3 regions of the uncultured Bacillus sp. genome follow, and region 3 is predicted to be linked to each of the others. Evidence: predicted binding sites of a transcription regulator. Region 3 holds the regulator's gene; each other region holds the start of a gene.
The links. Region 3 encodes Rex, which represses fermentation and respiration genes when NADH is low (regulators of the CRP and FNR family bind a similar motif). Its sites were predicted from a motif close to TTGTGAAATATTTCACAA; they were not measured.
Positions count from the first base shown of each region.

Region 1: the regulator Rex is predicted to act here: its motif matches at 5,184-5,201, upstream of Q5C82_RS01815 (YwiC-like family protein).
Region 2: the regulator Rex is predicted to act here: its motif matches at 6,247-6,264, upstream of Q5C82_RS02175 (formate/nitrite transporter family protein).

Region 1 covers NZ_CATYRA010000001.1:367,089-377,001, reverse strand. The annotation lists gene Q5C82_RS01835 (DUF1934 domain-containing protein) at 131-559, shown strand; gene argS (arginine--tRNA ligase) at 556-2,226, shown strand; gene narK (nitrate transporter NarK) at 2,361-3,548, shown strand; gene fnr (fumarate/nitrate reduction transcriptional regulator Fnr) at 3,646-4,362, shown strand; gene Q5C82_RS01815 (YwiC-like family protein) at 4,395-5,114, opposite strand; gene arfM (Crp/Fnr family transcriptional regulator ArfM) at 5,258-5,734, shown strand; gene Q5C82_RS01805 (nitrate reductase subunit alpha) at 5,952-9,638, shown strand; gene narH (nitrate reductase subunit beta) at 9,628-9,913, shown strand, end outside.
Region 2 covers NZ_CATYRA010000001.1:439,149-449,061, reverse strand. The annotation lists gene nfsA (oxygen-insensitive NADPH nitroreductase) at 1-54, shown strand, start outside; gene Q5C82_RS02195 (LLM class flavin-dependent oxidoreductase) at 230-1,231, shown strand; gene vpr (serine protease Vpr) at 1,269-3,689, opposite strand; gene Q5C82_RS02185 (hypothetical protein) at 4,218-4,520, shown strand; gene sacT (sac operon transcriptional antiterminator SacT) at 4,560-5,390, shown strand; gene Q5C82_RS02175 (formate/nitrite transporter family protein) at 5,429-6,199, opposite strand; gene scrA (PTS system sucrose transporter subunit IIBC) at 6,500-7,885, shown strand; gene sacA (sucrose-6-phosphate hydrolase) at 7,882-9,321, shown strand; gene Q5C82_RS02160 (hypothetical protein) at 9,414-9,662, shown strand; gene Q5C82_RS02155 (bifunctional hydroxymethylpyrimidine kinase/phosphomethylpyrimidine kinase) at 9,751-9,913, opposite strand, start outside.
Region 3 covers NZ_CATYRA010000019.1:2,494-12,406, forward strand. The annotation lists gene tsaB (tRNA (adenosine(37)-N6)-threonylcarbamoyltransferase complex dimerization subunit type 1 TsaB) at 1-273, shown strand, start outside; gene rimI (ribosomal protein S18-alanine N-acetyltransferase) at 283-738, shown strand; gene tsaD (tRNA (adenosine(37)-N6)-threonylcarbamoyltransferase complex transferase subunit TsaD) at 731-1,771, shown strand; gene abc-f (ribosomal protection-like ABC-F family protein) at 1,999-3,927, opposite strand; gene moaC (cyclic pyranopterin monophosphate synthase MoaC) at 4,053-4,565, shown strand; gene Q5C82_RS19965 (redox-sensing transcriptional repressor Rex) at 4,562-5,209, shown strand; gene tatAY (sec-independent protein translocase protein TatAY) at 5,231-5,404, shown strand; gene tatC (twin-arginine translocase subunit TatC) at 5,411-6,175, shown strand; gene Q5C82_RS19980 (YdiK family protein) at 6,213-6,404, opposite strand; gene Q5C82_RS19985 (CPBP family intramembrane glutamic endopeptidase) at 6,401-7,135, opposite strand; gene groES (co-chaperone GroES) at 7,373-7,657, shown strand; gene groL (chaperonin GroEL) at 7,704-9,329, shown strand.

The DNA of each region.
Region 1 (9,913 bases), on a different contig from region 3:
GAAATGCTTTTTATGAGGTTTATCTTCAAATCTGATGAGCAATGATGGTAAGATAGAAGCAGTTGAAGTTTACAAACGGAATGATTATACTATTCAAGTCAAAGTGGAATGATGAAAAGGACGTGTCAAAATGAAGCAAGAGACACCGATAACACTCCATGTGAAGTCTGTGATCGAGGATGACGGAAACCAGGAAGTCATCGAATTCCGCACCACCGGATTTTACTATGTAAAACAAAATAAAGTGTATCTATCTTATTATGAAGAACACGACTTAGGCAAAGTAAAAACGATTGTGAAAGTAAGCGAAGGCGAAGTCCTGGTCATGAGGTCAGGCGCTGTCAAAATGAATCAGCGTTTCGTAACGGGAGCTGCCACAATTGCTAAATATAAAATGTCATTTGGTGAGCTTGAGCTGAAAACAAGCACAAAATCAATTCAATCTGATCTCGGTGAAGAAAAAGGCCGTATCAGCATCGCATATGACATGCATGTCGGTGACGAGCAGCAGCATTTACATAATATGACGATCACGTATGAGGGAGGAACTCACGCATGAACATTGCGGAACAAATGAAGGACGTGCTGAAAGAAGAAATCAAATCGGCCGTTCTGAAAGCGGGACTGGCTGAAGAAAGCCAGATTCCAAATGTCGTTTTAGAAACACCGAAAGATAAAACACACGGCGATTATTCAACAAATATGGCAATGCAGCTGGCGAGAATCGCAAAAAAAGCGCCGCGCCAAATTGCTGAAGAGCTTGTCTCTCATTTTGATAAAGGAAAGGCTTCGATTGAAAAACTAGATATCGCTGGGCCGGGTTTTATCAATTTTTATATGAACAATCAATATTTAACGAAGCTGATTCCGTCTGTATTAGAAGCAGGGGAAGCATACGGGGAAACGAACATCGGAAACGGTGAACGAGTCCAGGTAGAATTCGTATCAGCGAATCCGACGGGAGACCTTCACCTGGGTCATGCCCGCGGTGCGGCTGTCGGCGATTCTTTGTGCAATGTGCTTTCAAAAGCGGGCTACGATGTGAGCCGCGAATACTACATTAACGATGCCGGAAACCAAATCAACAACCTGGCGCTATCTGTTGAAGTCCGTTACTTTGAAGCGCTCGGCTTGGAAAAACCGATGCCTGAGGATGGCTACCGCGGCGAGGATATCATTGCGATCGGAAAGCGCATCGCTGAGGAATACGGCGACCGTTTCGTCAACGAAGAGGAGAGCGAACGCCTCGCATTTTTCCGTGAATACGGTCTGAAATACGAGCTGGAAAAACTGCGCAAGGACTTGGAAAACTTCCGTGTGCCGTTTGATGTGTGGTATTCCGAAACTTCACTGTACCAAAACGGGAAAATCGACAAGGCGCTTGAAGCGATCCGCGAAAAAGGCCATGTCTATGAAGAAGACGGCGCGACTTGGTTCCGCTCTACGACGTTTGGCGATGATAAAGACCGCGTATTGATCAAGAAGGACGGCACGTATACGTACCTGCTGCCTGATATTGCGTATCATAAGGACAAGCTTGACCGCGGCTTTGATAAGCTGATCAACGTTTGGGGCGCCGATCACCACGGCTACATCCCGCGTATGAAAGCGGCAATTGAAGCACTTGGCTATGAAAAAGGAACGCTTGAAGTAGAAATCATTCAGCTCGTTCACCTTTATAAAAACGGCGAGAAAATGAAAATGAGCAAACGGACGGGTAAGGCGGTAACGATGCGCGACCTGATTGAAGAAGTCGGCTTGGATGCCGTGCGTTACTTCTTTGCGATGCGCAGTGCTGATACGCATATGGATTTTGACTTAGATCTTGCTGTATCAACATCTAACGAAAACCCTGTGTATTATGCACAATACGCACATGCCCGTATTTGCAGCATGCTTCGCCAAGGGGAGGAGCAGGGACTTAAGCCGGCGGTGGATCTTGATTTCAGCCATATTCAATCAGAAAAAGAATATGACCTGCTGAAAACAATCGGCAGCTTCCCAGAGGCAGTGGCGGAAGCAGCGGAAAAACGAATTCCGCACCGTGTCACAAACTATATTTATGATCTGGCTTCTGCTCTGCACAGCTTCTACAATGCAGAGAAAGTCATCGATCCTGAAAATGAAGAGAAAAGCCGCGCGCGCCTGGCTTTAATGAAGGCAACGCAAATTACGCTGAACAATGCGCTTCAGCTGATCGGCGTATCGGCTCCGGAAAAAATGTAATCATGATCAAAGGGCAAAGTCTTCGGACTTTGTCCTTTTTTTATGCGTAAAACGTGTGATGTAATTCACAATCCTGTTTGCTGAGTTTTTGTATGATAAGACTGATTATTGAATCATTGAAAGGGGCAAGCCAAATGATCAACCGTCAACACATTCAATTATCGTTACAGTCATTAAGCTTGGTGGCAGGGTTTATGGTTTGGGTGCTGATTTCATCACTCATTTCCCAAATTACATTAGATATTCATTTAAGCAAAGGCGAGATTTCTTTGGTGACGGCGATTCCCGTTATTCTCGGATCGCTTCTCCGCATTCCTTTAGGGTATTTGACGAACAGGTTTGGCGCGCGGCTGATGTTTATGATCAGCTTCATCCTGCTTTTGTTTCCTGTGTTTTGGATCAGTATCGCGGATTCTCTGTTTGATTTAATCGCGGGCGGCTTTTTCTTAGGAATCGGGGGAGCGGTATTCTCCATTGGGGTGACATCGCTTCCGAAATATTATCCGAAAGAAAAGCACGGTGTCGTCAATGGGATTTATGGGGCTGGGAACATCGGAACCGCCATTACCACATTTGCGGCGCCGGTTATCGCTCAAGCTGCGGGATGGAAAGCAACCGTGCAGATGTATATGGTTCTGCTGGCAGTTTTCGCATTGCTGCACGTATTGTTCGGCGACCGGCATGAGAAGAAAGTGAATGTTTCCGTAAAAACACAAATCAAAGCCGTTTACCGAAATCATATCTTGTGGTTTTTGAGCCTGTTTTATTTTATTACGTTTGGCGCTTTTGTCGCCTTCACCATCTATCTGCCGAACTTTCTGGTGGAGTACTTTGGGCTGAATCCTGCGGACGCCGGTTTACGGACGGCTGGCTTTATTGCCATCTCCACGCTGCTCAGGCCTGTAGGCGGACTTTTGGCTGATAAAGTGAGCCCGCTCCGCATCTTGATGGTCGTTTTTGCGGGACTTACATTATCAGGAATTATCTTATCGTTCTCGCCAACGATCGGCCTTTATACGTTTGGGTCATTAACGGTGGCAGTCTGCTCAGGCATAGGAAACGGGACCGTTTTTAAACTGGTGCCTTTCTATTTTTCAAAGCAAGCGGGGATTGCCAATGGGATTGTGTCTGCCATGGGAGGATTAGGCGGTTTTTTCCCTCCGCTGATATTGGCGAGTGTATTTCAGGCAACAGGCCAATACGCAATCGGTTTTATGGCGCTTTCGGAAGTGGCGTTAGCCAGCTTTGTCCTTGTCATATGGATGTATTGGCAGGAAAGAATGAAAACGCACACGGAGAGAAACAGTCAGAGCGTCAACTAACACTGGGCATTCACAAGATTGTTAGTTTTTTCTGGATGGGTGCAAATCAATTCACGTTACAATAAATACACAACGTGACTTTCTTCGAGGTGAGCTCATGAATTTTCTCTCTGTTCGACCATCTGATAGTGATCTTATTTCCAGCGATCTGCATGAATTGCTGGAATCGATTAGTACGAAAAGAAAAATGGAAAAACACACGTATTTGTTTCGGGAAGGAATGGATGCAGAAGAGCTTTATCTGATTCAATCAGGACTCATTGAAATTGGCAAGCTGACATCTGACGGAAAAGACCTGACACTTAGAATCTGCCAAAAGCATGATATCGTCGGGGAATTAACACTTTTCACTGAAGAACCTAGATATATGCTCAGTGCAAAAGTGCTAGAGGATGGCGAGGTGCTCGTCATTAATAAAAACAAGCTGGAAAAGGAATTAATCCACAACGGTGCTTTGACATTTGAATTTATGAAATGGATGAGTACGCACCTCCGGAAAATCCAGTCCAAAATAAGGGATCTGCTTCTTCACGGCAAAAAGGGGGCGCTCTACTCCACCCTTATCCGCTTATCAAACAGCTACGGTGTGGAACGAAGCGACGGCATACTGATTAACATTGTGCTGACAAATCAAGATTTGGCAAAGTTTTGCGCAGCGGCAAGGGAAAGCGTCAACCGTATGCTGGGGGACCTCCGCAAACAAGGGGTGATTTCGATAGAAGAATCCGGAAAAATTATTTTGCACAAGCGGGACTATTTGCGATGCGAGATCGAGTGTGAAAACTGTCCGCTGGAGATTTGCAATATTGACTAAAAAACCAAGGACCGCCGGCGGTCCTTGGTTTTTTATCTAGTGATAAACATACACATGACGGCAAAAAAGAAGCAGGCATTCACGATTTCCAGAATGCCGATCGTTTTAACGGGCCAGTCTCTTCCGTGAAAAAACCATGCCCGCAAACTGCTTGGGACAAAAGCAAGAAATGCCCATCCTGCTCCGATAAGAAACGCTAGAAAGGGGAGCAGCAGGTGATATCCCCATGACCAGTAAGCAAATGCCTTGTTTTTTCTCTCCCGGATCACCGACTTCACATAAAAGGAACTTCCGATAAAAAATAAAGCAGATTGAGAAAAAATAAACCAAGCCCAGCCGTCAAGGGTTCCCGTCCCCAGCCAGCAGCTCGCAAGCCCGCCTGAACATAAGAACAAGACACCCGCAATATCATTCACTAGCGCCCGTTCGTTTTTTCGGCGGGCATAATACATATGAATGAGGAACAGCGGCAATAAAGAAACGCCAACCATGATGAGCGGCGGCTTATGAAAGACAGGAATAATCAAAAAGCAGCAGGCCAGAACACCGTAATAATATATCCACTTTTGATAGGATTTGATCTGCTTCTTTTTCAAAGCAAGCGTGATGGGATAAACCGCCAAGTAAAGGAAAAGCCAGCCTAGGAAGAGCGGAATATGCCAGAAAACGGGGCCTCCCTTGATCATCCCGAGTAAAAATGGAATCAGCAGCATTGCCCATGCGCCGTGCTGCTTCGGAATCAGCGCCTTTATCGAAATCCTCCTTTTTTATTTCATTATAAATGCAGTCATCCTCCCGATAAGTGACATTCATCATACAGGCTGTGAAATACATCACTGCTGTACAGGCTCAATCGAGCTACACTAAAGCTATCCTTAGCACAGGAGGCTTTCCTATGAATCAGTGTGACTATTTATTATTTCTGAAACAACTTCCTATGTTTAATGAAGTGCCTCTATCCATTGTCGAAACCTTGCTGAAAAACGGGACGTTTATCCGCGGCTCATCTGATCAGTCTCCATCCTTTCTTCATTCTCAATCCGTTTATATTGTATTAAAAGGCAGTGTCCGTTTTATGGACAGCAGGCTCCCTGAAGGATCGAAAACCGTTGCGCTGTGGGAAAAAGGCGATGTGTTTCCGATTGATGAAAAAGGCGGGCTGTATTTATCGCCTTTTATCTCAGTCAATGCCACTTCAGACATTCTGATTCTCAATATCCCTTACTACACATTTAATAAAATGATGTCTTACAATCCGCAGCTGCAAATGAATTTTTTGGCCATGCTTCAGCAAAATGTCTTTTGGTCCTATCAATTATTTTTGCGTTATCTGCACACATCACAGGATGAAAATGCCGAGCCCGGTTCTTAAAGAGAACCGGTTTTTTTGATCTTTCAATGAAAGATGAATAATGACTCAGGCGTCCTGCCTGAACGCCGCCTTCATCACATCCTGTGAAAGCCCTTCCTTCTCCTTTGTGTGAACATTTTGTGAAAAAAGTAAAGTGTGTGACATAGTTCACAAGGAAACACGCTGTCTCTGTTTATAGTGAACTTAGCATCACCTGACTCGGAAGGAGTGAACTTTCATGAAGAAAAAGAAAATGAGTCCGTTGTTTAGGAGATTGAACTATTTCTCTCCTATCGAACACCATTCAAATAAACATAGCCAAACCACCCGCGAAGATCGCGATTGGGAGAATGTATACAGAAACAGATGGCAGTACGACAAAGTCGTTCGCTCCACCCACGGCGTCAACTGCACGGGGTCCTGCAGCTGGAATATTTATGTGAAAAACGGAATTGTCACGTGGGAAGGACAAAACTTGAATTATCCATCAACAGGCCCGGATATGCCTGATTTCGAACCGAGGGGCTGTCCGCGGGGGGCAAGTTTTTCATGGTACATCTACAGCCCGCTCCGTGTGAAATATCCATACGTGCGCGGTGTGCTGATCAATTTGTGGCGGGAAGCACTGCAGGCCCATCAAAATCCATTGGATGCTTGGAAATCGATCGTTGAAAATCCTGAAAAAGCAAAGTCCTATAAACAGGCGAGAGGGAAAGGCGGTTTTGTGCGCGCTGAATGGCCGGAGGTGCTGAAGCTGATTTCAGCCTCTCTGCTCTATACAGTTATGAAATACGGGCCTGACCGGAACGTCGGCTTTTCCCCGATTCCGGCCATGTCCATGATCAGCCACGCGTCAGGCTCCCGGTTTATGTCATTAATCGGCGGCCCTATGCTCAGTTTTTATGACTGGTATGCGGATCTTCCTCCGGCGTCCCCGCAAATTTGGGGTGACCAGACAGACGTTCCGGAAAGCAGTGATTGGTACAATTCAGGCTATATCATCACATGGGGCTCCAACGTTCCGTTAACGAGAACACCTGACGCACATTTTTTGGCGGAGGCCCGCTATAAAGGCGCTAAAGTCATTTCGATCAGTCCGGATTTTGCGGAATCCTCAAAGTTCGCGGATGACTGGCTGAGTATCCGCCAAGGGACTGACGGGGCGCTTGCGATGGCGATGGGCCACGTCATTTTGCAGGAATTTTACGTGAACCAAGAGACGGAACGTTTCATTGAGTACGCAAAGCAATACACGGATTTTCCGTTCTTCGTCACCCTGTCAAAAGAAAATGGCGTATACACAGCGGGGCGTTTTCTGCATGCGAAAGACATCGGGCGGCAGACAAAGCATGATCAGTGGAAGCCTGCGGTCTGGAATGAACAGACAAGCGCATTTGCCATACCGCAAGGGACAATGGGCTCCCGCTGGGACGGACAGCAGAAATGGAACCTGCACATGATCGATGAAGAAACCGGAGACCCAATTGAACCCCGTCTCTCTTTGCTGGGAATAGAGGATGAAATCGGCACGGTGCGCATCCCGTATTTTTCAAATGACGGAAACAAAGTGCTTGAGCGGGATCTTCCTATAAAAAAACTGAACCTGAACGGTGAAGAGGTTTGTGTCACGACCGTGTTTGACTTGATACTGGCCAACTACGGCGTGAACCGGGGCTTCGGCGAACAATCAGCTGTCTCTTATGATGATCCTGAGCCGTTCACGCCTGCCTGGCAGGAACAGATGACAGGAATCAAAAAAGAAGCCGTCATTAAGATAGCCAGAGAGTTTGCCCAAAATGCGATCGATACAGACGGCCGATCCATGATTATCGTAGGGGCGGGGATTAACCACTGGTTCCACTCTGACACGATCTACCGGGCAGTGTTAAATCTCGTATTACTGGTAGGCGCCCAAGGCGTAAACGGCGGAGGCTGGGCCCATTATGTGGGGCAGGAAAAGCTCCGTCCTGCTGAAGGGTGGCAGACGATTGCAAATGCAAAGGATTGGGAGGGCGTGCCCAAGCTGCAAAACGGCACCTCATTTTTCTACTTTGCGACAGATCAGTGGCGTTACGAGGACCAGCCGATCAGTGACTTGGCATCACCGATCGCTGCGTCATCCCGCTACAAGCATCACGCCGATTACAATGTGCTGGCGGCGCGATTAGGGTGGCTGCCGTCTTACCCGACGTTCAATCAAAATGGCATTGATCTGTACAAAGAAGCTGAAAAAGCGGGTGCAACAACACCTGAAGACATTGGTGCGTACGTGGCCTCACAGCTTCAAGAGAAAAAGCTGAAATTTGCAATTGAAGATCCTGACAATGAAGTGAATTTCCCAAGAAATCTCTTTGTATGGCGGGCAAATTTGATTTCCAGCTCAGGAAAAGGGCATGAATATTTTCTAAAGCATTTGCTGGGGACGACAAACGGTTTGATGAATGACGACAGCGACAGCATCCGCCCTGAAGAAATCAAATGGAGGGAGCAGGCACCGGAAGGAAAGCTCGACTTGTTAATCAATCTCGATTTTCGAATGGCCGGTACGGCGCTTTATTCCGATATCGTGCTGCCGGCGGCGACATGGTATGAAAAACACGATCTCAGCAGCACGGATATGCACCCGTTCATTCATCCTTTCGCTCCGGCGATCTCGGCTCCGTGGGAATCAAAGTCAGACTGGGATATTTTCAAAGCACTGTCAAAAGCCGTTTCTGATCTGGCAGAAGAAGTCGATATGGAGCCGGTGAAAGAAGTTGTAGCGACACCGCTTCTCCACGACACCATGCAGGAATTGGCACAGCCATTCGGCAAAATCAATGACTGGAACAAGGGCGAATGCGAAGCCATTCCGGGAAAAACGATGCCGAACATCCAAGTCGTTGAACGGGATTACAAGCGCATTTTTCATAAAATGACCGCGCTCGGGCCTCATGCCGGTTTAAAACCGAGCGGAACAAAAGGGATGAGCTGGTCGATAGCCGATGAATATGAATCACTCAAAAAAAGATTGGGAGAAATCACCTCGGATAGCGTTGCAAAGGGATGCCCCAATATAAGTGAAGCAAAGCAGGCGGCAGAAGCGATTTTAACCCTATCGTCCACTTCAAATGGAAAAGTCGCCGTGAAAGCATGGGAATCACTTGAAAACATCACAAACCTGAAGCTGAAAGACCTGGCGGAAGAACGGGAAGAAGAATGCTTTACGTTCGAACAAATTACAGCCCAGCCGAAAACGGTCATTACCTCTCCGGCATTTACCGGCTCAGAAAAAGGGGGACGCAGGTATTCCCCGTTTACGACGAACGTAGAAAAATTAATCCCGTGGCGAACACTGACCGGCAGACAATCTTATTATGTCGATCATGAACTGATGATGGAATTCGGTGAAACGATGGCGACATTTAAACCGATCCTTCAGCATCGTCCGTTTCTGAGCAAGCGGCCTGATCAAGAGGGCAAAGAAATCGTCCTCAATTATTTGACGCCGCATAATAAATGGTCTGTCCACAGCATGTATTTTGATTCTTTGCCGATGCTTACGCTATTCCGCGGAGGGCCGACCGTGTGGATGAATAAAGATGATGCAGAGGACACGGATATCAAAGACAACGATTGGATTGAATGTTTTAACCGAAATGGTGTTGTCGTCGCGAGAGCAGTTTTGTCTCACCGGATTCCTAAAGGTATGGCGTTTATGCATCATGCCCAGGACCGCCACATCAACGTGCCAGGCACAAAACTGACGAATAACCGCGGAGGCACCCATAACAGCCCGACAAGGATACACGTCAAGCCGACACAGATGATTGGGGGCTATGCCCAGCTCAGCTACGGCTTTAACTATTACGGTCCAACAGGGAATCAGCGCGACCTGAACGTCGTCATCCGCAAGCTGAAGGAGGTCGATTGGCTTGAAGATTAAAGCGCAAATCGGTATGGTCATGAACTTGGATAAATGCATCGGCTGCCACACGTGCAGCGTCACCTGCAAAAACACGTGGACAAACCGTTCCGGTGCGGAATATATGTACTTTAATAATGTAGAAACAAAGCCGGGAATCGGCTACCCGAAGCAATGGGAGGACCAGAACAAATATAAAGGCGGCTGGGGATTGAAAAAAGGAAAACTCGAGCTGAAATCAGGCCCGAAAACAAATCGGCTTGCTGGCCTTTTCTATAACCCGAACCAGCCGTCGA
Region 2 (9,913 bases), on a different contig from region 3:
CCGCGTACCTATTTAAATGACTATGTGAAGGAAAAAGGCTTTAATAAAAACTAAAGCAAACCTCTCCGCTTCGGAGGGGTTTTTATGTTTCACGTGTAACATATTCCGACAAATAGAGACATGCTATCACAAATAAATGGCGAATGATCGGGAAACACTGATAAGCAGTGTGAGCGGCTTTGGAGAAAAAATAAGGGATCAGTGATACGATGAGGATGAGGTGGTAGGGATGATTTCATTAAGTATATTAGATCAATCTCCTGTATCTGAGGGCAGTTCTGCAGCAACAGCATTACAGCAAACCGTTGCGCTTGCGCAAGCTGCTGAGGACCTTGGATATAAGAGATTTTGGGTTTCTGAGCATCACTTTTCAAAGCGGCTGGCAGGATCAAGCCCTGAGGTGCTGATTAGTCATATAGCGGCGAAAACGGAGCGAATCCGTGTTGGATCAGGCGGAGTTATGCTGCCGCATTACAGCGCTTATAAAGTAGCAGAGAATTTCCGTGTGCTGGAGGGGCTGACACCGGGAAGAATTGATCTGGGGCTTGGCAGAGCACCAGGTGGAATGCCGATTGCATCATGGGCGCTGAATGACGGCGGGAAGCGCAATGCCGATCAGTATCCGCAGCAAATCGAGGAGCTGACCATGTATTTGCATGATTTGGCGGATGACAAACACCGTTTTCCGAATCTGACGGCCGCGCCGCATATTTCAACTGCACCTGATGTGTGGCTGCTCGGCTCATCTGGAGAAAGCGCGCTGCTTGCCGCTGATTCAGGTGCTGGCTATATGTTTGCCCACTTTATCAATGGTGAGGGCGGAGAGGATACGGTCAGGCAGTATAAGAGACGATTCAAGCCATCTGTATTAGGAGACACGCCCCGAGCGGCAGTCGCTGTTTTCGTTCTTTGTGCTGACACGGAGGAGAAGGCAGAGGAGCTTGCAGCCGTGCTTGATTTTACGCTTTTGGCAGGGGAGCAGGGCATTCCTTTAGAAGGTGTTCCTTCGTATGAAGCTGTTCGGCAAAATACGTACTCCCCTTATGAACAGAGACGAATTGCGGATAACCGAAATCGAATGATTGTCGGCACGAAAGAACAGGTGAAGGAGCAGCTGGTAGCTTTGAGTAAGGCGTATGGAATTGAGGAAATCATGGCGGTGACCATTACGCATCATTTTGAAGATAAGCTCCGTTCTTACCGCTTGTTGCAGGAGGCATTTGCGAATTAATCTGAAAAAAGCCCCGCCGATTCGGCAGGGCTTCTTATTATTCAACGGTAAAAGGCTCTTCAGTCAGAACCTGGCTTGATTTGCCTTTGTTTGCGGCATAGGCGAGCAAGTAATATTCTCCGGCAGGAAGCTTGGTTCCGCCATTGATCGTGCCGTCCCAGTCAAAGTACTGATAGCCCTTATCTTGATTTTTATAAATGCCGGCTTGGCCTGCAAAATCAAGGTTGCTGTCATAGACGAGGAATGCCAGCTCTTCTGCTCCTGCAGGAAGGTAGGTCTCAATTTGATAGGTGCCTTGCACAGACCCTTCGCTGACGGAGACAGATGTTACTCTCGGATAATCCGGCTCTTTAACGATCAGCAATGTAGGCACCTTGGCGACGGTTTTTCCGCCTTCTCTGACGATAACCGTTCCTTCATAGGTGCCAGCTTTTGTTTTCTTTGTATTGACCTTTACTTTTGCAGTGGCTTTTCCGGTTTTATGTGCCGGAATCACAACTCGGCTTGTGCCGGATGTGGAGATGCCGCTGTCGTTAAATGAGTATTCAAGTGTGTATGACTTTCTAATGGAAGATTGGTTTTCAATCGTAAACGTTTCTTTTTTCGTTTCGTTTCCGTTTTCCTTCAAGAATGTACCGTATGAATAGCTTCCAGGTGAGACGAGCGAGTCGGCTTTGAGCGCGTTCATGATTCTCGCGCTGCCTGCACCTTGGGCGTTATGCGGATACACTTCTCCGTCGCCATCCTTTAAGGTGACAGCGGTATTCATGATGGCAGCTTTGATCTGTTCAACGCTCCATTTTGGTTTGGCTTGTTTGATAACGGCAACCGCTCCGGCAATATGAGGAGATGCCATGCTTGTTCCTTGTTTTGATCCGTACCCGTATGGGTTGTTAGGATCGTGTGTCGGAATGGTGCTGACGATATTGACGCCTGGTGCGGAAATATCCGGCTTAATCATCCACGTATCCATAACAGGGCCGCGTGATGAGAAATCAGCCACTTGCTCACCGAGCGATTTTGATACACTTAGCCCGAATGTTGCTTTCGTTTCACCGGCTTTCATAGCGCTGACGAGTTTTTCACCGTCTTCTAATGAAAGCTTAATCGTTGGCACAGACATGCCTGGCACATTGGATTCAATTTCTCCAGAGAGGTTGTTATACACAACCATGCCGATGGCACCGGCTTTTTTAGCATTATCGGCTTTATCCACAAACGCAATGCTGCCCCGTTTGACAACAGCGACTTTGCCTGTCAGATCTTTTCCTTCAAAATCCTTTGCTTCGCCGATTCCCGCTTCCACAAGTTCAACTTCTTTGCTATTAAGCGCTTTGACGTCGTCCTCTTTGTTATAGCCCATCACTTTTGCTGAAGAATAGGAGCCGAAAGTGACGGCATATTCGTTGAGTGGCAGCTGGGTCGCACCGACGGAAATCGCTTCTCTTGATGTGCCAGGCGATCCGACTGTCCAGCCGTTCGGGCCGCTGTTGCCGTTTGACGTAACCGCGACAACGCCTTCTGACATGGCCCAGTCAAGCGCTGTGCTTGTCGCCCAGTCCGGGTTGTTTAAAGAGTTTCCGAGAGACAGGTTCATCACATCTGCGCCGTCCTGTACAGCACGTTCCACGCCGGCAATGACGTTTTCCGTTGTACCGCTTCCGCCAGGACCTAACACGCGGTAAGCGAGAAGTGTGGCATCAGGCGCAACCCCTTTAATCGTTCCGTTTGCGGCCACAGTTCCGGCTACGTGTGTGCCGTGGTCAGTTGCTCCGCCCCTCGGATCACCTGTTGGTGTTTCTTTTGGATCGTAATCATTGTCTACAAAATCGTATCCTTTATATTGTCCGAAGTTTTTCTTCAGATCAGGGTGAGTGTATTCAACCCCAGTATCAATAATGGCCACCTTGACGCCTTTTCCTGTGTAGCCTAAATCCCAAGCATCGTTTGCTCCGATATACGGCGCGCTGTCATCCATTTGCGGAGATACGGCGTCCTCGGAAATCGTGACGTCTTTATCCTTCATATTGTCTGTTTTATACGTGACGTTCGGGTATACTGCCTTAACGTCTTTTACCGCGAGAAGTTTTGGAATTTCATTAGCTGGGAGCTTCATAGAAAAGCCTGAGAATACCTGCTCATATTCCCGGTGTACTTTCCCGTTTTTCACCGCTTTGAGGGCTTTGTTTTTGGCTGTAGTGCGAGCGTTTTTCAGCTTGTTTTTCGTTTGGCTTTCTCCCGCTTCCTTCGCCTCTGCCAAGGATTTTTCTTTTAATTCCACGATAACGGTTGTTTTTTTGCTTGTTGTCATGTCAATATCACCGAATACCTCGGCTTTTTCCAGGTCAGTCGACGTTTTTGAAGAAGCCGGAGCTGCCTGTACTCCTGTCATACCTGTGGATAACGTAAAAAATACAACAAAACTTAGAAGTAGAGAGCGAATGATCCCCTTATTCAATGTGTTTCCCCCTTTGTGTTTAGAAAAAATGTTAAAGACCTAGTATATATTTCTTGAAAATTCAAAAAAATCCTTGTGTCATTTGGACCATTTATTGGTTTTTGTTTGTGTATAAGGAAGGAGTTATACACAGAACCCTGTGTATAAGTGAATAAACCTGTGTATATATATAGTTGGGAATATATGTTCTTATACAAAATATAGATGGGGTTTGTGGACATGTGGATATCTATTGTGATTAAGTTGTTCTTATCTTTGGGATAACTTGTGTATAAAGTTTTTAAAGCAGTTCTCCAATTTTCATTTCATTTCTTTCAGCTTTCAACAAAACTTCTAAAAACTAGTTGGTTTTTTCACTCATATTGTGACAAAGAATTCTCTTTCCGCAGTCTATTATAGAGTCATGAGTTTTGCTAGAGCCGCTAGTTTGCGAGAAAAGAAATCGGCCGTCTTTTCCCGTGGGCTGCGGCTGAGAAAACGGGCTGCTAAAAGGCTGCCTGCCAAAAAGAAGCGGAGGGATGTTTTTCTATGAAACGTTTGCTTGTATCTTTACGGGTGTGGATGGTCTTTTTGATGAACTGGGTGACGCCGGACAGAAAAACTGCGGCTGCCGCTGTCTATTCGGCTCAGCGTACATACCAAAGAAAAGCGGCGGTGCAGGCCGCGGGACTTGTTTCGTTTTATGAGTGGCGGATGGCTGTGAATGAGGAAGAAAAACAAAAAGCGAAAGCCGCCGCGCTTTATAAAAGAAGATGTTTGCAAGCCTTCAAGGAATCGCCAAAGCAGGAGAGAGCTGGCCCGCATCTTTACATGGCGGTCAAAAGGAGGTAAAATCCCAGTCAAAAGCTAATTGGCGGGAGAGATAGCCTCTTGAAAATCTATAAAGTACTAAACAACAATGCGGCTTTAATAAAAGAGGATGATCAGGAAAAAATCGTGATGGGACCAGGAATCGCTTTTCAAAAAAAGAAAAATGACCTCATCCCTATGAATAAAGTGGAAAAGATCTTTGTCGTGCACGACGAGAATGAAAAGTTTAAACAAATCCTGCAAACACTGCCGGAGGAGCATATTGAAATAGCTGAGGATATCATCAGCTATGCGGAAGGGGAGCTCGCGGCGCCGCTGAGCGATCACATTCATATCGCGCTTTCTGACCATTTGTCCTTTGCGATCGAAAGGATTCAAAATGGGCTGCTTGTGCAGAATAAATTGCTGCATGAGATAAAAGCGCTCTATAAAAAAGAATACGAGATCGGCCTGTGGGCGATCGGACATGTAAAAGAGACATTGGGCGTGTCTCTTCCTGAAGATGAAGCGGGTTATATTGCCCTTCACATCCATACGGCGAAGATGGATGCGGAGAGCATGTATTCAGCGCTGAAGCATACGACCATGATCAAAGAAATGATAGAGAAAATAGAACAATACTTTAATCGAAAGGTGGATGAAAACAGCATTTCCTATCAACGCCTTGTCACGCATTTGAGATACGCAGTCAGTCGGTTGGAATCAAATGAAGCGCTCCATCGTATGGACGAGGAGATGCTTTATTTCATCCAAAAAAAGTATTCATTTGCCTATCAATGTGCGCTTGAGCTGGCAGAGTTTTTGAAAAGTGAATATCAATTACATTTGCCGGAGTCCGAGGCCGGCTATATCACGCTGCATGTCCAGCGTCTTCAAGATCTCTCGGAATAACCGCTTTGACTTGCAGGGAGTGATCTCTGGAAGTTTTTTTATTTATCGGGATTGAGCGTGTAATACATCCAGCCCATCATGACCATTCCCGCGGTCAGGTTGCCGAGTGTAACGGGAATTAAGTTTCTGACTGCTCCCATTACTGTCACTGTATCAGGGTGCTCGATCAAAAGTGAGATGGCGAATGTGCACATATTGGCAATGCTGTGTTCGAAGCCGGAAATGAAGAAGCAGAAAACGAAAAGCATCATGGTAAAGAGCTTTGCCCCTTCCCCTTTAAGAGACATTGGAATGAAAAAGGCGAGGCACACAAGCCAATTGCACAGCATCCCTCTGAAAAACAGTTCGGAAGCGGGCGGCTCCATTTTGTGCTCTGCCAGATGAATCAAAAAGGAATGAACAGAAGCCTCCTCAAAAAGCCCTGTCGCGCTGATCAGAATGGCAAATAGAATGGCGCCGATCAAATTGCCGGCATAGCTTGACATCCACAGGTACAGGGTGTCTCGCCAGCGAATTTTTTTTCGGAGCGCGGTATAAGTGAAATAAAAAGTGTTGCCAGTAAATAAATCTCCGCCTCCGTAAGCAATCAGCAGAATAGCGGCCCCGAATGTGACAGCGGCTGCCGGAAAAGCAAACGGAGAATCCGCCATAGAGAAATAACTGCCTGTTTTGCTTGCGGCTGTAATGCCGAATCCGATAAACATGCTGGCCAAAATGGATCTGAGCACATAACGGATTTTGCTAGAAACAAATATGTTTAGTTTGTTCAAAGCGTACTGTTCAACTTTTTGCAATGCTTGAGTTTCCATTGTTTTTTCCTGCTTTCTTTGATGGTTGAGCATAGTATAGCACGATATTGTGAAGTTTTTCACAAATAGTTTTTACGAATTTTTGTCTAAAAGTTTTATCAAACTATTTAACTAAAAAACAGTTGACGAAAACGCTATCATAATTTATGATGAAAGCGTATTCTCAATCTGAATAAGCGGGATTGTGACTGGTAAAGCAGGCAAGACCTAAAATTTGCGTAAATGAAAAAGGATCGCTGTGTCCTTTATTCGTTGGCGAATTTTAGGTCTTTTTTGTTTAAATAAAAGGGGGAGAAACAGATGGATTACAAAGAGACTGCAAAACGCCTCATTGAACTTCTCGGGGGAAAAGAAAACATTATCAGCGCGGCTCATTGTGCAACAAGACTGCGTTTAGTGATGAAAGATGAATCAAAGATAGATCAAGCACAAGTAGAAGAGCTTGATGGCGTAAAAGGCGCTTTCAGCAGCTCTGGCCAGTACCAGATTATTTTCGGAACAGGCCTTGTCAATAAGGTGTACGATGCTTTTTCTAAGGAAGCTGATACTGAGCGTGAAGAACACGTAAATCACCAGGATGCAGCAAAAGAAAAACTGAATCCCGCTGCGAGATTTGCGAAAACGCTTTCTAATATTTTTGTTCCAATCATCCCGGCTATTGTGGCCAGCGGCCTATTAATGGGATTATTGGGTATGATCAATGCGTTTCATTGGATGAGCAAGGATTCTGCGCTGCTGCAGCTGCTCGACATGTTCTCAAGTGCGGCATTTATTTTCTTGCCGATTTTAATCGGTGTCAGTGCTTCAAAAGAGTTTGGAAGCAACCCTTACTTGGGAGCGGTCATCGGAGGTATCATGATTCATCCGACGCTTTTGAATCCATGGGGTTTGGCGGAAGCAACCCCTGATTATATGCATCTGTTCGGATTTGATATCGCGCTTCTCGGCTACCAGGGAACTGTTATCCCTGTCTTGTTGGCGGTTTATGTGATGAGCAAGGTAGAGAAATGGACAAGAAAAGTAGTTCCGCATGCGGTAGATTTGCTTGTTACACCTTTTGTTACAGTGATTGTCACTGGATTTGTCGCTTTTATCGCGATTGGTCCTTTGGGCAGAGCGCTTGGCTCCGGGATTACGGTTGCTTTAACTTATGTATATGACCATGCCGGTTTTGTCGCGGGTCTGATTTTCGGGGGCACATATTCACTTATCGTTTTGACAGGCGTTCATCACAGCTTCCATGCGATTGAGGCAGGGCTTATTGCAGATATAGGCAAAAACTACTTGCTGCCGATCTGGTCAATGGCGAATGTCGCACAGGGCGGTGCCGGCCTTGCCGTCTTCTTTATGGCGAAGAAGGCAAAGACAAAAGAAATCGCGCTTCCGGCTGCATTTTCCGCTTTTCTCGGCATTACTGAGCCAGTCATATTCGGAGTCAATCTTCGCTACCGAAAACCGTTTATCGCCGCGATGATCGGAGGCGCATTGGGCGGTGCATATGTCGTCTTTACACATGTTGCTGCAAACGCTTACGGGTTAACGGGTATTCCGATGATCGCTATTGCGGCGCCGTTTGGCTTTGGCAACCTGGTCAACTATCTGATTGGAATGGCGATTGCGGCAGTGTCAGCATTCATTGCAGCGTTTATCATGAAGATTAATGAGGATGAGGAGAGAAAAAAATGACAGCACATGATCAGGAGCTTCGTCGCCGGGCTTATGAAGAAGTGGAGAAAAATGAACCTATTGCTAATAGCGATCCGCACCGCCAGCATTTTCACATCATGCCGCCGGTTGGGCTGCTAAATGACCCAAATGGCGTGATATATTGGAAGGGCAGCTATCATGTGTTTTTCCAGTGGCAGCCGTTTCAGACGGGGCACGGTGCGAAATTTTGGGGGCATTATACGACACAGGATGTGGTAAATTGGAAGCGGGAAGAGATTGCGCTCGCTCCGAGTGATTGGTTCGATAAAAACGGCTGCTACTCAGGCAGCGCTGTCACGAAAGACGGTCGGCTCTATCTGTTTTATACAGGAAATGTAAGGGATCAGGATGGGAATCGGGAAACATATCAGTGCCTTGCTGTATCTGACGACGGATTGTCCTTTGAGAAAAAAGGTGTTGTCGCCCGCCTCCCAGAGGGATACACGGCACATTTTCGCGATCCGAAGGTATGGGAGCATGAAGGCACATGGTATATGGTGATCGGTGCGCAAACGGAGAATATGCAAGGACACGCTGTGTTGTTTGCTTCTGATAACCTGACAGAGTGGAGATTTCTCGGCCCGATAACCGGCGCGGGCTTCAACGGGCTGGACGATTTTGGGTACATGTGGGAATGCCCTGATTTGTTTTCCCTTCAAGGGTCCGACGTGCTGATCGTCTCGCCTCAAGGGCTTGAGGCCGATGGTTTTCGTTATCAGAACGTATACCAATCAGGTTATTTTGTCGGACGTCTCGATTATAACAAGCCTGAACTGAAGCATGGCGATTTTACGGAGCTTGATCAAGGCTTTGATTTTTACGCGCCGCAAACACTTGAAGATGATCAGGGGAGGCGGATTTTGTTTGCATGGATGGCTGTGCCTGATCAGGATGAAGGGTCTCATCCGACGATTGACTATCACTGGATCCACTGTATGACGCTGCCGAGACAGCTGACGCTATCAGGGCAAAAGCTGATTCAGCAGCCGCTGCCTGAGCTGAAAGCCATGCGCAGGAATGAGAAGAAAATACAAATCAACATGCATGGATCATCTGGTACGCTTCCAGTTGAAAACCCTGAAAGAGCTGAGATCTTGATCGAAGACATTGATACACAGTCCGGTTTTTCAATCAGTATCCGCGGAACGGCTGCGTTCTCTTTTGATAAGGAGGAGGGGATTGTTACGCTGGAGCGAACGAGCTTCGACGGAAAACGAACAGAAGCGAGACATTGCCGCATCAAGGATTTGCATACTGTGCATATGTTTATTGACGCGTCATCTATAGAAATCTTTATCAATAATGGAGAAGAGGTCTTTAGTGCAAGATATTTTCCTTTCCCGGGAAATCATGAAGTAACAGCCAGCTCGACCGGAAAATCTAAAATGAACGTCGGAATTTGGACCCTTATGTAGAAAATCCTTCTATTTTCTTATGTGAAATCTGTGCCATCTGTGCTATTCTTCAACGATAACCTCTATTTTTTTCTGTAAAAGGAGTTGTTTTCTTGAATATACATGAACAGAAGATAACACCGGAATGTTTGGAAAAGGCTGCGGACCAAGTTGAAGATAAGCGGGAAGAATATAAGGATGTGTTGCTTCAGCTGAAAAAAATGCTTGGCGGAACAACACCGCATAGTGAAACGGCGGAAATTCTAACGCGAGCATATGAGCAAATGAAGGAATATGCTCTTTTTGTTCAGTCGATCGAAGCATTTTTGAGGCAATCTGCGAACAATTTAAAAGTCAAATAAACAGGCTGCCGATGGGATCGGCAGTTTTTCAGTGAAAAGTCTTCGGTCATATAAAAAGGCTGCCTCTCTGTAAGGCAGCCTTTTGTGTTTATGATTGTTTATTCAGGCGCAGCGCAGAATGCTTCGTAGGTCCGACATACTGGTTTAGCGGGAAGGATTCTTTAATGGCAGCGGTAATGAATTCTTTCGCTGCGTAAATGGCTTCTTTGACTTCTGCGCCTTTGGCGAGCTCCGCTGTCACGGCTGCTGAG
Region 3 (9,913 bases):
CAAAATGTGATGCTGGCCGAATGGCTGGAGATGCTAAAAGAAAAGGATCGCTCTGTTTTGTTTTTAGGTCATGATACTTCTATTCACCAGCAGATGATAGAGGATGTGCTTGGGACAAAAGGGATCGTTGGAGCTGCTGCTCAACATAACCCGCGTCCTTCAGAATTGGCTTTTCTAGGGGCGGAAAAGGAAGCAGCTGATGTTCACGGGCTTGTCCCGGATTACTTGCGGCTGGCAGAAGCTGAAGCGAAATGGATTGAAAGTCAAAAGTAGGGTGATAGGATGAAAACAAAAGCAGCTGTCAGAAACATGCGGCTTGATGATATTGATCACGTATACGAAATTGAAACATCCTCCTTTACGTCTCCTTGGACGAAGGATTCGTTTTACCATGAGCTGCTGGAAAATCCGTATGCTCATTATCTCGTGATTGAAAAGGACGGCCATGTTGCTGGGTATTGCGGGATTTGGATTGTGATGGACGATGCCCAAATTACAAACATAGCAATAAAACCGGAGTATCGCGGCCAGTCTTTAGGAGAAGCACTTTTTCGCTCAGCGGTGGAACTGTGCAAAGAAAAAGACGCAAGGCGGCTTTCGCTTGAAGTGAGGGTTTCTAATCATCCTGCTCAAGGCTTATATAAGAAGTTCGGGATGCAGCCCGGCGGAATAAGAAAGAACTATTATACTGATAACGGGGAAGATGCGTTAATTATGTGGGTGACGATAAATGAGTGAGCAAAAAGAGCTTTACGTATTAGGAATTGAAACAAGCTGTGATGAGACAGCGGCAGCTATCGTAAAAAACGGGAAAGAAATCATATCAAACGTAGTAGCCTCTCAAATTGAAAGCCATAAGCGCTTTGGAGGCGTTGTTCCGGAAATTGCTTCAAGACATCATGTTGAGCAAATCACTTTGGTCATAGAAGAGGCTTTTCGTAAAGCTGGCATGACGTATAGTGACATTGATGCGATTGCAGTAACGGAAGGTCCAGGACTGGTGGGAGCGCTTCTTATCGGAGTGAACGCTGCTAAAGCATTGAGCTTTGCGCATAACATTCCGTTAGTTGGCGTTCATCATATAGCCGGTCATATTTACGCGAACCGTCTTGTAGAAGAAATCGTGTTCCCGGCACTGGCATTGGTCGTTTCAGGAGGCCATACGGAATTGGTTTATATGAAAGAACACGGATCATTTGAAGTCATTGGGGAAACTCTCGATGATGCAGCAGGTGAAGCTTACGACAAAGTGGCGCGAACAATGGGACTGCCATATCCGGGTGGACCACAAATTGATAAGCTTGCTGAAAAAGGAAATGACAATATTCCGCTTCCTCGCGCATGGCTTGAAGAAGGCTCTTACAACTTCAGCTTCAGCGGGTTGAAGTCTGCAGTGATCAATACACTTCATAATGCGTCTCAAAAAGGCCAAGAGATTGCGCCGGAAGATTTGTCTGCCAGTTTCCAAAATAGCGTAATTGATGTCTTAGTGACCAAAACGGCGCGTGCGGCAAAGGAATATGGTGTCAAACAGGTCCTTTTAGCCGGAGGAGTAGCTGCAAACAGAGGCCTCAGGGCTGCATTAGAAAAGGAATTTGCCCAGCATGAAGGGATTTCGCTTGTCATTCCTCCATTAGCCTTATGCACAGATAATGCTGCGATGATTGCTGCTGCTGGTACAATTGCTTTTGAAAAGGGAATTCGCGGTGCATATGATATGAATGGCCAGCCCGGCCTTGAATTGACTTCTTATCAAAGTCTCACGAGATAATAGCGTGAGACTTTTTGTCTGTTATTAACAGACAATTCACAATTTATCCACATACCTGTGAGTAATTATAGAGATATAGATGGATAAAGGGCTGAAGTCAATGTTAATAAAGTGGATAAATTCAGAATATTTTGTGGATAATGTGTATAAAGCGCTTACTTTATTTGCGTATAAGGGTATGTTCTGTGGATAAAAAAACACCTCTAAAAAGAGGTGCTTGACTTTTTTTAAGCTTCTTCTGTGGATAGTTCTTCCCATTCGGACAAAAGAGATTCCAGCTCCTGATTGAGTTTCTCATTGTCTGCATGGATGGCTTGTACCTTTTCATGGTCTTGATAGATTTCCGGATCACATAGCAATTCATCGTTATGACTAATGTTTTCTTCAATGGTTTGAACAGTGGCTTCAATTTCTTCAATCCGACGGAGTCGTTGGCGTTCTTTCTTTTTCCATTCTTTTTCTTCTTCATATGAACGTTTTGAGTCAGGCTTAACCGAAGCAGGCGTTTTTTCGGATTCCTCTTGCTGATTCATTTTCTCCAATTCAAGCTGCTCTGTTTTTTTCTCCGTATAATAATCGTAATCTCCCAGATACTCTTCTATATGGTTTGAAGAAAGCTCCAATACTCTTGTGGCGATTCTGTTAATAAAATATCTGTCATGTGAGACAAATAACAGTGTACCTGGATAATCGATCAGCGCATTTTCGAGAACTTCTTTGCTGTCTAAGTCCAGATGGTTTGTTGGTTCATCAAGGATAAGAAAATTAGCTTTTTGAAGCATCAGCTTAGCAAGGGCCAATCTTGCTTTCTCACCCCCGCTCAGTGAATGGACAGGTTTCAGTACATCATCTCCGGAGAATAAGAAATTTCCGAGACAAGTTCGGATTTCTTTCTCCGGAAGACCGGGGTACTCATCCCACAGCTCATCAAGGACACGTTTAGAGGAAGTCAGTTCAGCCTGCTCCTGATCATAGTAGCCGACACTGACATTCGAGCCGTATGAGATCGATCCTTGATCTGGCTTTAGGGTGTCCATTAATGTTTTTAGCAATGTCGATTTACCGATTCCGTTAGGGCCGACAAGCGCGGCACTTTCCCCTCTTGTGAGCATGAACGACACTTCTGTTAAAAGCGGCGGCTGGTTTTCATAACTGATTGTGAGATCCTGAACGCGCAGGACTTCATTTCCGCTCTGTTTTGTAATATCAAAATGAAAATTTGCGGATTTTTCATCGCCGAGCGGTTTTGACATGACTTCCATTCGTTCCAGCTGTTTTCGGCGGCTTTGTGCTCTTTTTGTGGTAGAAGCTCTCGCTAGATTTCGGTCTACAAAATCCTGAAGCTTTGCGATTTCATCCTGCTGCTTTTCATACACTTTAAGCTCTTTTTCATACTGTGCGGCTTTTTGGTCGAGATAAGCGCTGTAGTTGCCGTGATATTTTTTGCTTTCAGCCCTTGATACCTCGTATACTTGGTTTACTACTTTGTCCAAAAAGTAGCGGTCATGCGAAACGATGAGAATGGCGCCTGAATAGCCTTGCAAATAATGTTCAAGCCAGGTTAGCGTATCAATATCGAGATGGTTTGTCGGCTCATCGAGAATGAGCAAATCAGGCTGTGTTAACAGAAGCTTACCGAGGGCCAGCCTTGTTTTCTGCCCCCCGCTGAGGCTTTGTACCTGTGTTGAATCGTCAAAATGGCTGAAGCCGAGTCCATGAAGCACAGATCTGACATCCGCTTCATATTGATAGCCGCCTTTATCTTTGAATTCCTGCTGAAGCCGGTCATACGTTTTCATGATGCTTTCCAGTTCATCAGGATCAGCTGCCGCCATTTTTTCTTCGATAGCCCGCATTTCCTTTTCCATTGCTTTTAAGTGGTCAAAAACAGTCAGCAGCTCTTCTTTTATGGTAAGCTTAGAATCCAAGCCCGTATGCTGGGCAAGATATCCCATTGTAATATCTTTCGGTTTAATGATTTCGCCCTTTTCATACGAAAGCTGGCCTGCGATAATTTTAAGCAGCGTGGATTTTCCCGCGCCATTTCTTCCGACAATGGCGATGCGATCACGATTTCTGACTTCCAGCTTTATATTGTTTAAAATAGTATCAGCACCAAATGATTTTGATAGCTGATTAACTTGTAAGATCATCATATTATTTCACCTCTGCTATAATAAGTTAAGTGTAGCTTATGAACCAGAAGTCAGCAAACAATACATTGGCTGAAAAAGACATAGAGAAGAAAATAGTGTATGATCTGTTTAAGGAGAGTTTTAATATGAATAGATTTTCTCATTTTAATGAACAGGGCAGAGCCCAGATGGTGGACATCAGCGAAAAATCTTCGACTGTCCGTACTGCGGCGGCTGTGTCTAGCGTACACATGAAGAATGAAGTGTACGAGAAAATACAAAGTCACGATATCGGCAAAGGAGATGTACTGGCTGTTGCACAGGTGGCAGGCATAATGGCCGCAAAGCAAACGTCCAATATCATTCCGATGTGCCATCCGCTTTCACTGAGCGGGGTAGATATATCGTTTGACTGGAAAATAAAAGAATCAGAAGTTATACTTCATATAAAAGCACAGGTCAAAACGAAAGGGAGTACAGGTGTGGAAATGGAAGCGCTCACTTCTGCATCGGTGTGTGCTCTTACCGTTTACGATATGTGTAAGGCCCTTGATAAGGGAATGGTCATCGGTCCTACTTTCTTGCTGGAGAAAACAGGCGGGAAAAACGGTGACTTTAAAAGAGAACTATCCGAGTATAATTTGGAGGACCAAAAATGAATAAGGATCAATCAAAAATTCCGCAGGCGACGGCAAAACGGCTGCCGCTTTACTATCGCTTTTTAAAGAATCTGCATGCGTCAGGAAAACAGCGTGTATCATCCGCTGAACTCAGTGATGCCGTAAAGGTTGATTCTGCCACGATTCGCAGGGATTTTTCCTATTTTGGAGCTCTTGGCAAAAAAGGATATGGATATAATGTGGATTATTTGCTGTCATTTTTCCGAAAAACGCTTGATCAGGATGAGATGACAGACGTTATCTTGATTGGTGTCGGGAACTTGGGAACTGCATTTCTTCACTACAATTTCACAAAAAATAATAACACAAAAATTTCAATGGCTTTTGATATAAATGAGAGTAAAATAGGAACTGAGGTAGGCGGCGTGCCTGTCTATAACCTTGACGACCTAGAACAACACGTAAAAAATGAATCAGTTGCCATTCTTACAGTGCCAGCAGTTGCCGCTCAATCGATTACAGACAGATTGGTCGCGTTAGGAATCAAGGGAATTCTTAATTTTACGCCGGCCCGTTTGAATGTGCCGGAACACATTCGAATTCATCATATAGATTTAGCTGTAGAGCTTCAGTCACTGGTTTATTTCTTGAAACATTATTCAGTTTTAGAGGAAATCGAATAGAGGGAAAGGAGGAGCCCAAATATGCCGATCGGTCCTGGAAGCCTTGCTGTTATTGCAATCGTTGCTCTGATCATCTTCGGTCCCAAAAAGCTGCCTGAACTGGGGAAAGCTGCAGGAGACACACTTCGTGAATTCAAAAATGCTACTAAAGGATTAACGAGTGATGACGAGGAAAAAAAGAAAGAAGATCAGTAAGTTAGGATGACACGAATGAAAGTGAATCAAATGTCGCTGCTGGAGCATATTGCTGAGCTTCGAAAACGATTGCTGGTTGTGGCGCTGGCATTTGTCGTTTTCTTTATCGCAGGATTTTTTTTAGCAAAGCCCATGATTGTTTATTTGCAAAAAACGGATGAAGCGAAGGAGCTTACGCTTAATGCGTTTAATCTGACAGACCCGCTTTTTGTGTTTATGCAATTCGCGTTTATCATCGGGATTGTCCTGACCTCGCCGATTATTCTGTATCAGCTATGGGCTTTTGTGAGCCCAGGCCTCTATGAGAAAGAGCGCAAAGTAACGCTCAGCTACATTCCGATCTCTATTTTGCTGTTTTTAGCGGGCTTATCTTTTTCATATTATATTTTATTTCCTTTTGTTGTTGATTTTATGAAGCGGATCTCTCAGGATTTGAATGTCAATCAGGTGATCGGAATTAATGAGTATTTTCATTTTCTTTTGCAGCTGACGATTCCGTTTGGACTGTTGTTTCAAATGCCGGTCATCCTCATGTTTTTGACCAGGCTTGGAATTGTGACACCGATGTTCTTAGCGAAAATCAGAAAGTATGCGTATTTTACGCTGCTTGTGATCGCTGCCCTGATTACACCGCCTGAGCTTTTGTCTCATATGATGGTCACTGTTCCGCTGTTGATTTTATATGAAATCAGTATTCTTATATCAAAGGCAGCCTATCGGAAAGCGCAGAAAAGCAGTGCTGACGTTCAGGACGTGTCTTCCGGGCAATAATAAAAAATCCATTTCTCATGAGAGAAATGGATTTTCTTTATTTCTGGTTCTTTTTGATTTTAAATGAAAAGGCGAACATCTTAAAAGAGATGCTGATGTTGTAAGCGGCGAACACCATCAGCAGGATGGAGTAAAATGACCACATGCTGCCTGGCGAGCTTGCGGCAAGATAAGTAAAGATGCATCCTACGGCAAAATAGATCATTCCCCAAACTACCGGGTTTCTCATAAAAATAATCCTCCAATAATCAATTGCATTTGTGTGCTCTGCTGTTCGAGGTACTTCTGAACAGGCTCAAACTGCATGATGACGACAAATGTATTCATCATGACATGGGCGAAAATCGGCACCCATATCCGTTTTGTTCTCGCATACAAGAAGGCAAAGGTAAAGCCCATTGCTGTATATAGAAGTAGATGCTTCAAATCAGCGTGAACAATACCGAAAATAACCGAGCTGATCAGTCCGGCAAAGAAGAAATTCGTTTTTTCGTACAGTGTGCCAAAAATGATTTTTCTGAAGATGATTTCTTCTAATATAGGACCGACGACGGAAGAAACCATAATCATAAGCGGAACTGCCTGAATGACATCCAGAATAGCTTGCGTATTTTCTGATTCTCTTCCGATGCCGAATATATAATATTCAATAGAGCCTGCTATTCCTTGAGAGAAAAGGGCAATGAAAAAACCGGCTATCGCCCAAAGGATAGAAAGTCCGATTGAGTCCTTCTGTCCGTTTCGCAGCGTTTCTTTCGGCACAGTTCTCAGAATGAGCAGAACGACAACGAGACAGGCGATGAAGCTGATGACGGACCATAATCCTTGTGCGTGCAGCATATTCTCAGCTGTAGGCTGTCCTCCGGCATAACCGAATTTAAATAACAAGGGAATCCCGATTAATGCGGAAAACTGCATGATGATATATGTCAAAATAATAAACCAATACTGTTTTCTCAAATGGTATGTACTCCTTTGTTAATGGGTTTCGTTCATCTACAGCTATTGTAACATAATCGGAACAAGGGTGAAAAAGCTAACGGATAAGGGAGCTGAAAAGAATCATGTAAGCGTGAAAAATTTTTTATCTTATCACTTGAAATTGGAAGGGAGATTCTTTATTATAAGAATTGTGTTAGCACTCTTTAGTGTCGAGTGCTAAAATTACATATTCATACTATTGAGGAGGTTATTACATTGTTAAAGCCATTAGGTGATCGCGTTGTCATTGAACTCGTAGAATCTGAAGAAAAAACTGCCAGCGGAATTGTGTTGCCGGATTCTGCAAAAGAAAAACCACAAGAAGGCAAAATCGTGGCAGCTGGTTCAGGTCGCGTGTTAGAAAGCGGAGAGCGCGTTGCTTTAGAAGTAAAAGAGGGCGACCGCATTATCTTCTCAAAATACGCAGGTACTGAAGTGAAATACGAAGGTACTGAATACTTAATCTTACGTGAAAGCGACATTTTAGCTGTTATCGGCTAATTCTTAAATAAACAATACTTAAAACATTTGAGGAGGTCTTGTAAACATGGCAAAAGAAATTAAGTTTAGTGAAGAAGCTCGCCGCGCAATGCTTCGCGGTGTCGATGCACTTGCTGATGCTGTAAAAGTAACTTTAGGACCAAAAGGACGCAACGTGGTTCTAGAGAAAAAATTCGGTTCTCCGTTAATCACAAATGACGGTGTAACAATCGCTAAAGAAATCGAACTTGAAGACGCGTTTGAAAACATGGGTGCTAAGCTTGTTGCTGAAGTAGCCAGCAAAACAAACGACGTTGCCGGTGACGGTACAACAACTGCGACAGTTCTTGCGCAAGCAATGATCCGTGAAGGCCTTAAAAACGTAACAGCAGGCGCTAATCCTGTAGGCGTTCGTAAAGGTATGGAAAAAGCTGTAGCGGTTGCGATCGAAAACTTAAAAGAAATTTCTAAGCCAATCGAAGGCAAGGAGTCTATCGCTCAGGTTGCTGCGATCTCTGCTGCTGATGAGGAAGTCGGAAGCCTTATCGCTGAAGCAATGGAGCGCGTAGGCAACGACGGCGTTATCACAATCGAAGAGTCTAAAGGCTTCACAACTGAGCTTGAAGTTGTTGAAGGTATGCAATTCGACCGCGGATATGCGTCTCCTTACATGGTAACTGACTCTGATAAGATGGAAGCGGTTCTTGACAATCCTTACATCTTAATCACAGACAAAAAAATCACAAACATTCAAGAAATCCTTCCTGTACTTGAGCAGGTTGTTCAGCAAGGCAAACCATTGCTTCTAATCGCTGAGGATGTTGAAGGCGAAGCACTTGCAACACTTGTTGTGAACAAACTTCGCGGTACATTCAACGCAGTTGCTGTTAAAGCTCCTGGCTTCGGTGACCGCCGTAAAGCAATGCTTGAAGACATCGCTGTCCTTACTGGCGGAGAAGTCATCACAGAAGATCTTGGCCTTGACCTGAAATCTACTCAAATCACACAATTGGGTCGCGCTTCTAAAGTTGTCGTTACAAAAGAAAACACAACAATCGTTGAAGGCGCTGGCGAAACAGACAAAATTTCTGCCCGCGTGACTCAAATCCGCGCTCAAGTGGAAGAAACAACTTCTGAATTCGACAGAGAAAAATTACAAGAGCGTCTTGCGAAACTTGCTGGCGGCGTAGCTGTCATCAAAGTCGGCGCTGCGACTGAAACTGAGCTGAAAGAGCGTAAACTTCGCATCGAAGACGCCCTGAACTCAACTCGCGCAGCTGTAGAAGAAGGCATCGTATCCGGTGGTGGTACAGCACTTGTCAACGTATATAACAAAGTCGCTGCAGTTGAAGCTGAAGGCGATGCTCAAACAGGTATCAACATCGTGCTTCGCGCGCTTGAAGAGCCAATCCGTCAAATCGCACACAACGCTGGTCTTGAAGGATCTGTCATCGTTGAACGCCTCAAAAACGAAGAAATCGGCGTAGGCTTCAACGCTGCAACTGGCGAATGGGTAAACATGATCGAAAAAGGTATCGTTGACCCAACAAAAGTTACACGCTCAGCTCTTCAAAACGCTGCGTCTGTAGCTGCAATGTTCTTAACAACTGAAGCCGTTGTCGCTGACAAGCCAGAAGAAAACGCTGGCGGCGCAGGAATGCCTGACATGGGCGGCATGGGCGGCATGATGTAAAACCGACAAAAAACCCTTGATTTACAAGGGTTTGTCGGCAACGGACGTCATTTTTGATGCCCTTTTGATGCCATTTATAAATTTAGAAGCTTCTCATGAGTTCACCGAACTTGTGAGAAGCTTCTTTTTTTCTGTCTTTTGTAGTTTGATTTTTTCAGCACTGTTCTATATCGATTTTTAATAGTTTTGATAAATGGTAGGTAATCCCGATATGAACTATTCAATTCACCAAATACAAAATTCTACCGGCTCAGGTTCCTGCTTACGTCTTCTTTGACAAGCGGCTTACTGTAACTTCAATAAACTGTGTTTCTGTTATGATTATAAAAAGGGTTTGAAAATTATTCGTCCAAACCTTTGTTACCTCTCTCTACTGCAGACAGGAGACCATATGGGTATACTCTCATACGACAAAAAAAGACTCAGTTATCTAAATAGTGTCACCAACACTCTTAGGCGGTTTCCCCTAGGAAAGCCCTATCAAAGAGAAATCCTGTTAAATGTCTATTTGTTCTTCTTGTTTTAGCTACTAAAAGACGATGTTTTCCTTGCAATAAGGAAATCGTCTTTTATGTTAAATAAAG